3 regions of the Erwinia sp. PME.40.26/001 genome follow, and region 2 is predicted to be linked to each of the others. Evidence: predicted binding sites of a transcription regulator. Region 2 holds the regulator's gene; each other region holds the start of a gene.
The links. The regulator PurR, encoded in region 2, represses purine synthesis genes. The targets are predictions, from matches to a motif close to CANGCAAACGTTTGCNTG.

Region 1: a site for PurR is predicted at 1,409-1,426, ahead of rbsD (D-ribose pyranase). Genes of this name have one in related genera too.
Region 3: a site for PurR is predicted at 2,010-2,027, ahead of ACZ3HG_RS12580 (NCS2 family permease). Genes of this name have one in related genera too.

The regions. Positions count from the first base shown of each region.
Region 1 is NZ_JBVHNP010000003.1:508,224-511,502, forward strand. Features, by position in the region: gene alsS (acetolactate synthase AlsS) at 1-453, shown strand, start outside; gene ACZ3HG_RS12770 ((S)-acetoin forming diacetyl reductase) at 486-1,259, shown strand; gene rbsD (D-ribose pyranase) at 1,438-1,857, shown strand; gene rbsA (ribose ABC transporter ATP-binding protein RbsA) at 1,865-3,279, shown strand, end outside.
Region 2 is NZ_JBVHNP010000001.1:373,610-376,888, reverse strand. Features, by position in the region: gene ACZ3HG_RS02070 (C40 family peptidase) at 1-439, shown strand, start outside; gene cydH (cytochrome bd-I oxidase subunit CydH) at 495-584, opposite strand; gene purR (HTH-type transcriptional repressor PurR) at 879-1,904, shown strand; gene punR (DNA-binding transcriptional activator PunR) at 1,915-2,832, opposite strand; gene punC (purine nucleoside transporter PunC) at 2,946-3,279, shown strand, end outside.
Region 3 is NZ_JBVHNP010000003.1:464,629-467,907, forward strand. Features, by position in the region: gene ACZ3HG_RS12575 (4'-phosphopantetheinyl transferase family protein) at 1-573, shown strand, start outside; gene ACZ3HG_RS12580 (NCS2 family permease) at 613-1,926, opposite strand; gene yieH (6-phosphogluconate phosphatase) at 2,172-2,834, shown strand; gene ACZ3HG_RS12590 (hypothetical protein) at 2,892-3,179, opposite strand.

The DNA of each region.
Region 1 (3,279 bases), on a different contig from region 2:
GCCCGCCAGATCATGATCTCTAACGGTCAGCAAACCATGGGCGTGGCATTACCCTGGGCAATCGGTGCCTGGCTGGTAGACCCGTCCCGCAAAGTGGTGTCGGTCTCCGGTGATGGCGGTTTCCTGCAGTCGAGCATGGAGCTGGAAACGGCGGTACGGCTGGGTGCTAACCTGCTGCATATCATCTGGGTGGATGAGTGCTACAACATGGTGGCGATGCAGGAAGAGAAGAAATATCAGCGGGTCTCCGGGGTGAAATTCGGGCCGATTGATTTTAAAGCCTATGCGGAGTCCTTTGGCGCAGCGGGATTCGCAGTTGAAAGTGCCGAGATGCTGGAGCCAACGCTGCGGAAAGCCATGGACGTGCAGGGCCCGGCGGTGGTAGCGATCCCGGTGGATTATGCCGATAACCCGCTGCTGATGGGACAGCTGCACCTCAGCCAGATTTTGTAAATTCTGTTAACCCTAAACGAGAAGGAGTTCATATGAAAAACAACGTAGCCCTGGTGACCGGTGCGGGTCAGGGGATAGGACGTGCGATAGCCCTGCGTCTGGCAAAGGAGGGTTTTGCCGTTGCCGTCGCCGATTTTAACCCGGACACAGCACGCCAGGTAGCTGATGAAATTGCCAGCGCAGGCGGTAAATCACTGGCGGTCGCCGTGGATGTTTCAAAGCGCGATGAGGTGTTTGCCGCTGTTGAAGAGGCGCGTAAAACGCTGGGAGGGTTTAACGTCATCGTCAACAATGCCGGCGTGGCCCCCACCACGCTGATCGAAGAGATTACGGAAGAGGTGATCGATAAGGTTTATGCCGTGAACGTTAAAGGGGTGATCTGGGGCATCCAGGCGGCGGTTAAGGCGTTCAAAGCGGAAGGTCACGGCGGCAAAATCATCAATGCCTGTTCGCAGGCGGGCCATGTCGGGAATCCGGAGCTGGCAATCTACAGCTCGAGTAAATTCGCTGTGCGCGGCCTGACGCAAACGGCTGCACGGGATCTTGCATCGCTGGGGATAACCGTCAATGGCTACTGCCCTGGCATAGTAAAAACCCCGATGTGGGACGAGATCGACCGCCAGTTCTCTGCAGCGGCAGGCAAACCCGCCGGCTATGGTACGGCGGAGTTTGCCAAAAACATCACGCTGGGCCGTCTGTCTGAACCGGAAGATGTTGCCGCCTGCGTGGCCTTCCTTGCCGGTCCGGACTCGAACTATATGACCGGGCAGTCACTGCTTATTGATGGCGGTATGGTCTTTAATTAATCCTGTTTTGGCCCTTTACCGGTAACAGTAGAGGGCCATTTTCATCCTTAAAACAAATCCCTCCTCTGCGTCAGCGAAACGTTTCGATGGCGATCACAATTTCAACATTCGATGATTGTTTTCCCCTGTGCATTTCTTACACTCCCTGTCAGCGAAACGTTTCGCTCTGGAGTGAATAATGAAAAAAGGCACCTTACTAAATTCTGCTATCTCATCCGTGATTTCCCGGCTTGGTCATACTGACAGCATTGTAATTGGCGATGCCGGTCTGCCGATCCCACAGGGTCCGCAGCGTATTGACCTGGCCGTAACGCAGGGTATACCGACGTTTTTACAGGTCGCCCAGGCGGTCACCCATGAGATGCAGGTAGAGAGTGCCATCATTGCGGAAGAAATTAAGCAGCATAATCCGCAGCTTCACAGTGAACTGATCGCCCTGCTCGACTTACTGCAACAACACCAGGGTAATACCATCAGTATCTGTTATGTCAGTCACGAACAGTTCAAACAACAAACACAGCACAGTCAGGCAGTCATTCGCAGCGGGGAGTGTTCCCCGTATGCGAATGTCATTCTGATCGCTGGCGTGACCTTCTGAGGCGGTTATGCAACCTTTACTGCAATTAAAAGGTATCGACAAATCCTTCCCGGGCGTGAAAGCGCTGTCGGGTGCGGCGATTTCGGTGTATCCGGGGCGCGTGATGGCGCTGGTCGGTGAGAACGGCGCGGGGAAATCCACCATGATGAAAGTGCTGACCGGGATCTATGCCCGTGATGCGGGGTCTTTTGCATGGCTGGGTAAGGAAACCACCTTTAACGGACCTAAAGAGTCTCAGGCGGCCGGGATTGGCATTATCCATCAGGAACTTAACCTGATCCCACAGCTGAGTATTGCTGAAAACATTTTCCTTGGCCGCGAGTTCGTTAATCGTTTTGGCGGCATTCAGTGGAAAAAAATGTATGCAGAAGCAGACGCGCTGCTGAAACGCCTTAATCTGCGCTTCAACAGCCACAAGCTGGTGGGTGACCTGTCGATTGGTGACCAGCAGATGGTGGAGATTGCCAAGGTGCTGAGCTTCGAATCTAAGGTGATCGTCATGGACGAACCGACGGATGCGCTGACCGATACCGAAACCGCCTCGCTGTTCCGGGTGATCAACGAGCTGAAAGCCCAGGGCTGCGGCATTGTCTATATCTCCCACCGCATGAAAGAGATTTTTGAGGTTTGCGACGATGTCACTATTTTCCGCGACGGGCAGTTTATCGCGGAGCGTGAAGTGGCCACCCTGACCGAAGAGTCGCTGATTGAAATGATGGTCGGCCGCAAGCTGGAAGAGCAATATCCGCGTCTGGATAAGGCGCCAGGTGAGGTTCGTCTTAACGTTGAACACCTCTGTGGCTCCGGCGTTGAGGACGTCAGCTTTACGCTGCGCAAAGGTGAAATATTGGGTGTGGCCGGGCTGATGGGCGCGGGACGTACCGAACTGATGAAAGTGCTTTACGGGGCATTATCCCGCCGCAGCGGTACGGTGACGCTGGACGGCAAAAATGTGGTGGCCCGTTCCCCGGAAGAGGGGCTGGCTAACGGTATCGTCTATATCTCGGAAGATCGTAAACGCGATGGTCTGGTGCTGGGAATGACGGTTAAAGAGAACATGTCGTTGACCGCGCTTAACTACTTCAGCTACGGCGGCGGCCGTTTAAAACATGCGGAAGAGCAGCTGGCGGTCGGGGACTTTATCAAGCTGTTTAACGTTAAAACCCCATCAATGAACCAGCCCATTGGCCTGCTTTCCGGCGGTAATCAGCAAAAAGTCGCGATAGCCCGCGGGCTGATGACGCGTCCTAAAGTGCTGATCCTTGATGAGCCGACGCGCGGCGTCGACGTGGGTGCGAAAAAAGAGATCTATCAGCTGATTAACCAGTTTAAACAGGAAGGGCTGAGCATCATTCTCGTCTCGTCCGAAATGCCGGAAGTGCTGGGTATGAGTGACCGCGTGCTGGTGATGCACGAAGGTCG
Region 2 (3,279 bases):
GCTGAAACTGAGTAAAGCCCACCGCGCCCGCTATCAAAAAGCGCGCGAGACAGCGATGACAAAATTGATGGGGCAACTCGGCAAACCCTATCAGTGGGGCGGTACCTCACCTAAAACCGGCTTCGACTGCAGCGGTCTGGTGTGGTACGCCTACAAAGATCTGGTGAAGTTCAAAATCCCCCGTACGGCAAATGAAATGTATCACCTGCGCGATGCCGCCTCGGTCAAACGCGATCAGCTGGAAAAAGGGGACCTGGTCTTCTTCCGCATTAACGGTCGCGGCACGGCCGACCACGTAGGGGTTTATCTGGGTGGGGGCAAATTTATTCAGTCTCCGCGCACCGGTAAAGATATCCAGGTCAGTGCACTGAGTGAAGATTACTGGCAGGAGCATTACATCGGCGCACGCCGGGTGATGACACCGAAGACAATTCGTTAACTGTGCCGTCAGCGTGATGGGTATACGGGAGGGGTCACCTCCTCCCGGGCCGGACTTAGTGCATGACTGCGGTAAAACTAAACGCAATAATCATCAGCAGTGAACCCACCACCGCCAGCGCTGTCATTTTCATATCGGTGTTCATATTTTCTCCTTAATAACCCTGCAATGTGTAAGCCAACAGATTTTCCCATACTTACCCGTAAAAATCTCGTTTTCTGCGCCCAGCCTTGTTAGAATTATTCCTTTCCGTTGCGCAACACGCCCGGAAACGTTTTAAGTCAGCGCTGCATGTCACTCTACGGATGATTTTACCCCTCCCCGAATCTTTGAGACAGCACCCCAGATCGTTCTCGTCGGGCAGCAATAGCGGCGCGCAGGCAAACGTTTAACCAAATTGTTATCAGTACGTTACGATAACACCAGGAGTAGGATTTTAATGGCAACAATTAAGGATGTGGCAAAGCGTGCCGGTGTGTCCACCACCACCGTGTCCCATGTCATCAACAAAACGCGCTTTGTAGCCGAAGAGACGCGCGAAGCGGTATGGGCGGCAATTAAAGCTTTGCATTACTCCCCCAGCGCCGTTGCCCGCAGTCTTAAGGTGAACCACACCAAAACCATCGGGCTGCTGGCCACATCCAGTGAAGCCCCCTACTTTGCCGAAATCATTGAAGCGATTGAAAACCGCTGCTTTGCTAAAGGCTATACGCTGATCCTCGGCAATGCGCATAACGATCTGCAAAAGCAGCAGGCGTATCTGTCGATGATGGCGCAGAAGCGTGTCGATGGCCTGCTGGTCATGTGTTCAGAATATCCTGACCCCCTGATAGCCATGCTGGAAGAGAACCGTAATATTCCAATGGTGGTGATGGACTGGGGCGAGTCACGCGGAGACTTTACCGATACCGTGCTCGATAACGCTTTTGAAGGCGGCTATCTGGCGGGGCGTTATCTGATCGAGCGCGGCCATCGTGATATCGGGGCGATCCCGGGACAGCTGGAACGCAATACCGGCGGCGGTCGCCATGCGGGCTTCCTGAAAGCACTGGCTGAAGCCGGGATTACCCTGCGCGATGAATGGCTGGTACAGGGCGACTTTGAACCGGAATCTGGCTACCGCGCCATGCAGCAAATACTGTCACAGAAGCAGCGTCCGACGGCGATCTTCTGTGGGGGAGATATTATGGCGATGGGTGCGATTTGCGCAGCGGACGAGATGGGGTTGCGCGTACCGCAGGATATTTCGGTGATCGGTTATGATAACGTGCGCAACGCCCGTTACTTCACCCCGGCGCTGACCACCGTACACCAGCCAAAAGAGCGTCTGGGGGAAACAGCCTTTGATATGCTGCTTGACCGCATCACCAGCAAACGTGAAGAGCAGCAGACGATTGAAGTGCATCCTTCACTGATCGAACGCCGCTCCGTTGCCGACGGCCCCTTCCGCGACTATCGCCGTTAATATCCGCGCATCAGATCCCGGGCTGTTCACTCAGCCATTCTGCATTCAGCGTTTCGGTATTGCCCAGATAGGCCAGCAACCAGTTCAGCGCCGGTGAGGCGCTGTGCTCAGACCAGCTGAGGTAGCAGGGACTGTCAGGAAACGGCGAGGCCAGCGTCAGCTCACCCAGCACCTGCTGTTGCAGCCAGGGCTGGGCAAAGTGCCCCGGTACCATCCCGACGCACAGCCCGGCACGCAGGCAGTCGAATGCGCTTTCCCAGTCCGGTACCACCAGCCGCCGCTGATTGTCCAGCGTCCAGGTTGTGCGCTTCGGCAGCGCCCGCGACGTATCCTCCAGCACCAGCGAGGGCCATTCGCGGATCAGCGCTTCACTCAGCGCGCCTTCGTAACGGTGCAGCGGATGTTGGGACTGGACTACGCAGCGCCAGTTCAGACTGCCCATGTCGCGAAAGGCAAAACGCCCCCTCACAGGAATGGCCTGGGTTGCGCCTATTGCCACGTCCACGCGACCGTCAGCCAGCGCATCCCAGACGCCGTTAAACACCTCCGGCATGATGTGCAGCTCCATGTCCGGGAAATGACGATAAAAATCCACCACCAGCTGACGCGTGCGCGCCGGCCGTACAATCCTGTCCACCGCAATGTTAATCTGCCCGCGCCAGCCGTTTGCCACCTGCTGGCAGCGGGTTCGCGTGGCAAGCATTTTTTTGATAACAGCCCGCCCCTCTTCACTGAATACGCGACCCGCCTCGGTCAACACCACGTCGCGATGGCGGCGTTCAAACAGGCTCACAGCCAGCCACTCCTCAAGCTGGCGAACGGTGTAGCTGACCGCAGATGGTACGCGATGAAGCTCTGCCGCTGCGGCGGTAAAGCTGCCCGTTCTGGCGACAGCGTCAACCACTTCGAGAGAATATTCAGACCACATAACTTGCCTTCAAATTATTTCACTGCAATAGACGAATAATAGCGTTTCACAGCGCACTCGGCACGGGATTACACTGCGCACGTGAAAAAATTGTCTGATAAGAGTTAAAAACCATGCGTTCCAAAGGATTTATGTTTTACCTGGCCATACTGAGTATGCTGGGTTTTCTTGCCACCGATATGTACCTCCCCGCTTTTGGCGTAATGCAGCAGGATCTGGGCACCCAAGCCGGTGCCATCAGCGCCAGCCTGAGTATTTTCCTTGCCGGTTTTGCCTGTGCGCAACTGGTCTGGGGCCCGCTCTCTGACCGCATCGGCCGTAAGCCCGTGCTGGTGATGGGTCTCAGCCTGTTCGCCATTGGCTGCGCCGCCATGCTGTGGGTGGAGTCGGCACCCTGGCTGCTGGCGATGCGCTTTGTGCAGGCCGTCGGCGTATGTGCAGCGGCCG
Region 3 (3,279 bases), on a different contig from region 2:
GTTCTGCCAGAGCTGATCACCAGCGCCAGCGGACGCCCCTGCTTTGCCGATCAGGATCTTCCGGACTTCAGTTTTGCCTACGCCGGAAATATGGTCGGCGTAGCGTTAGCAGAGGAAGGAGGGCGTGCCGGGCTGGACATGGAAATTATTCGCGCGCACAGTCGCCAGACGATGGAGCATCATTTTGAATGCCTGTCGTCAGGGGAAAAGGCCTGGATCAATGCGCAGAACGACGCCATTGAAGCCTCCACTCAACTCTGGACGCTGCGCCAGAGCATTCTCAAGCTGACCGGGGAAGGCGAAGACGGGATCAACTCGCTGCGATTACATCCCGCATCGGGACGCCTGCGTTCGGTTACCTGGCCTGACATACAGGCGCTGTGTGACGTTGAGCCGTTACTGGTCTGGTCCTGCGCACTGTCGCCAGGCACCGACCGGCTGCGGCTGTGGGAATATAATCATGATAATGGATGGGAATCGCTGCGCGATTTTAATGTCTGCGCCCAAAATCTGGGGCCGCGCACGCTGCGACTGACCAGCCTTCCAACCGAAAAACAGCTTAACTATTCCTGAAGAGGATGCGGGTGGCCTTTCTGCCACCCGCCTGTTACATCAGTGCGCGTCGACGAAAGCGATTTTCAGCACGAACAGCAGCGCCACCACCACCACGCACGGGCTGATTTCACGCCAGCGGCCGGTTCCCAGTTTCATCACACAGTAAGAGATAAAGCCCAGCGCAATCCCTTCCGTAATCGAGAAACTAAACGGCATCATTGCCGCAGTAACAAACGCCGGAACGGCTTCGGTCAGGTCGTCCCATTTCACGCGCGACAGGCTGGAGGTCATCAGCACGCCCACATAAATCAGCGCACCCGCTGCCGCGTAGGCTGGCACCATGCCTGCCAGCGGTGACAGGAACATCACCAGCAGGAACAGTACGCCCGTCACGACCGCCATTAATCCCGTACGGCCACCGACAGACACACCGGATGAGCTTTCGATATAGGCGGTGACGGAAGAGGTGCCGATAAAGGAACCGGCGACAGAGCTGATGCTGTCGACGTACAGCGCCTGCTTCATGCGGGGGAACTTGCCGTTCTCATCGGTCAGGCCTGCTTTATCCGTTACGCCAATCAGCGTCCCGGAGGAGTCAAACAGGTTCACCAGCATAAAGGAGAAGATAATCCCCGCCATGCCAATATTCAGTGAATCCTTGAGATTAACCTGCCCCAGCACCGAGGTCACCGCCGGTGGCGCAGAAAAGATCCCCGTGTACTTCACGTCACCGATGGCCAGGCCAATACCGGTGGTCACCACGATCGACACCAGCACCGCAGCATGGATATTGCGTGAGGCGAGAATCGCGATAATAAAGAAGCCCAGTGCGCCCAGCAGCACGCTGTGAGAGGTGAGGTTGCCCACCGACACCAGCGTCGCTTCATTGGCGACAATGATGCCTGCATTTTTCAGCCCCATCATGGCGATAAACAAGCCAATACCGGCGGTGATCCCCACCCGCAGGCTCAGCGGGATATTGGCGATCATCCAGTAGCGCACGCGGAAAATTGTCAGCAGCAGCAGCCCTACCGCTCCCCAGAAGATAGCACCCATACCGATCTGCCAGGAAATGCCCATCGCGCCAACTACCACAAAGGCAAAGAAAGCGTTCAGGCCCATCGCCGGAGCCAGGGCAACCGGCAGATTGGCTACCAGCCCCATCAAAATACTGCCAAAGGCGGCAATCAGGCAGGTCGTCACAAAGACAGCCTGGGTATCCATGCCAGCCACGCCCAGGATCTGCGGGTTAACAAAAACGATATAGACCATCGTCAGGAAAGTGGTGAAACCAGCAATCACCTCAGTACGTACGGTGGTGCCATGCTCCTGCAATTTAAAAATCCGTTGTAACAGACCGGGATTCGTCATTATGTGTTTCCAGAACGGAGAAAAGTTGTCGGCCGTTATCCTACCCCAAAATTCAGATTTTGGGATATTGATCACCCGGTTTTTTCGCAACCGATTGCGCTGTTTTTACCGTCTTATCTCTGCCGTTAACTGGAAAAGACACTGCACACGGCAAAAAACAGGGTTTGTACGATCAATAATCGAAATGTCCCCCTGCTTCACGCTACTATTCGGTATCAGCCCATCAGGACGCATAAGGAAGCAGGATGTCAGTGGAATGTATTTTTTTCGATTGTGACGGCACACTGGTCGACAGCGAAATGCTCTGTACGCAGGCGTACGTTAACACCTTCGCAGAGTTTGGCGCTTCGCTGTCGTTGCAGGAGATGTTCGAGAAATATAAAGGCGTGAAGCTGTATGACATCATCGCCGACGTCTGCCGGCAGCATCAGCTCACAACGCCCGTGGAGGTCCTTGAGCCAGCCTATCGCCGGGAAGTGGCCCGGTTGTTCGAGTTAGAGCTTAAACCGATCACCGGAGCTAAAGCGCTACTGGACAAGATCGGTGTAGCGATGTGTGTTGTCTCCAACGGCACGGTCCCCAAAATGGAGCATTCGCTTGGCCTGACCGGAATGCGTGCGTACTTTGGCGATCGTCTCTACAGCGGTTACGACATCGGACACTGGAAGCCGGAGCCGGAGCTGATGTACCACGCTGCCCGGCAGATGGGCGTTGCAATTGAGCACTGCATACTGGTGGATGACTCGGAAGCCGGGGCGAAGGCCGGCATCGCGGCCGGGATCCCGGTATTCTATTATTGCGTGGATGCCCATAACCCCCATATCGATCACCCGCTGGTAACGGTATTTAAGGATATGGCCGATCTACCCGGGCTCTGGCAGGCACGCGGCTGGCAGCTGACCCGCTGACGGCAATAGGATAGGCCGTAACGCCTTTACCTGTATTTTCAGGGCACACGGACGGGATTAAGGCTCAATCCCGTCATTTTTATTGATATACCAGCGCAGTGACTTCAACAACAGGGAAGAGTGTTTGATCACTTTCCCCTCGGCAACCAACTGGAGAAGCAGGGTGCGTGTAATATAAATACTCTCTCCGCAGCTGTCCGCTAAATCCCGGGTTTTAGGCCAGACCTCAGGCTGCTGTAAGCCGCCCCCCTCTCCCCGACTGGATTCAATCTCGCCACAAATTAACGCTAACTGATGTAGCATTTCGAATTTTTTTTGCTCTACAGGTGTTTTCTTTATTTTCATATCAATCAACCCCCTATTACCCGGCGTCATAAAAGCATCAAGAGATGAATAAAAAAACAAGTAATCAGCAGCGTTAACAAACCGATATAATATAAAGCTA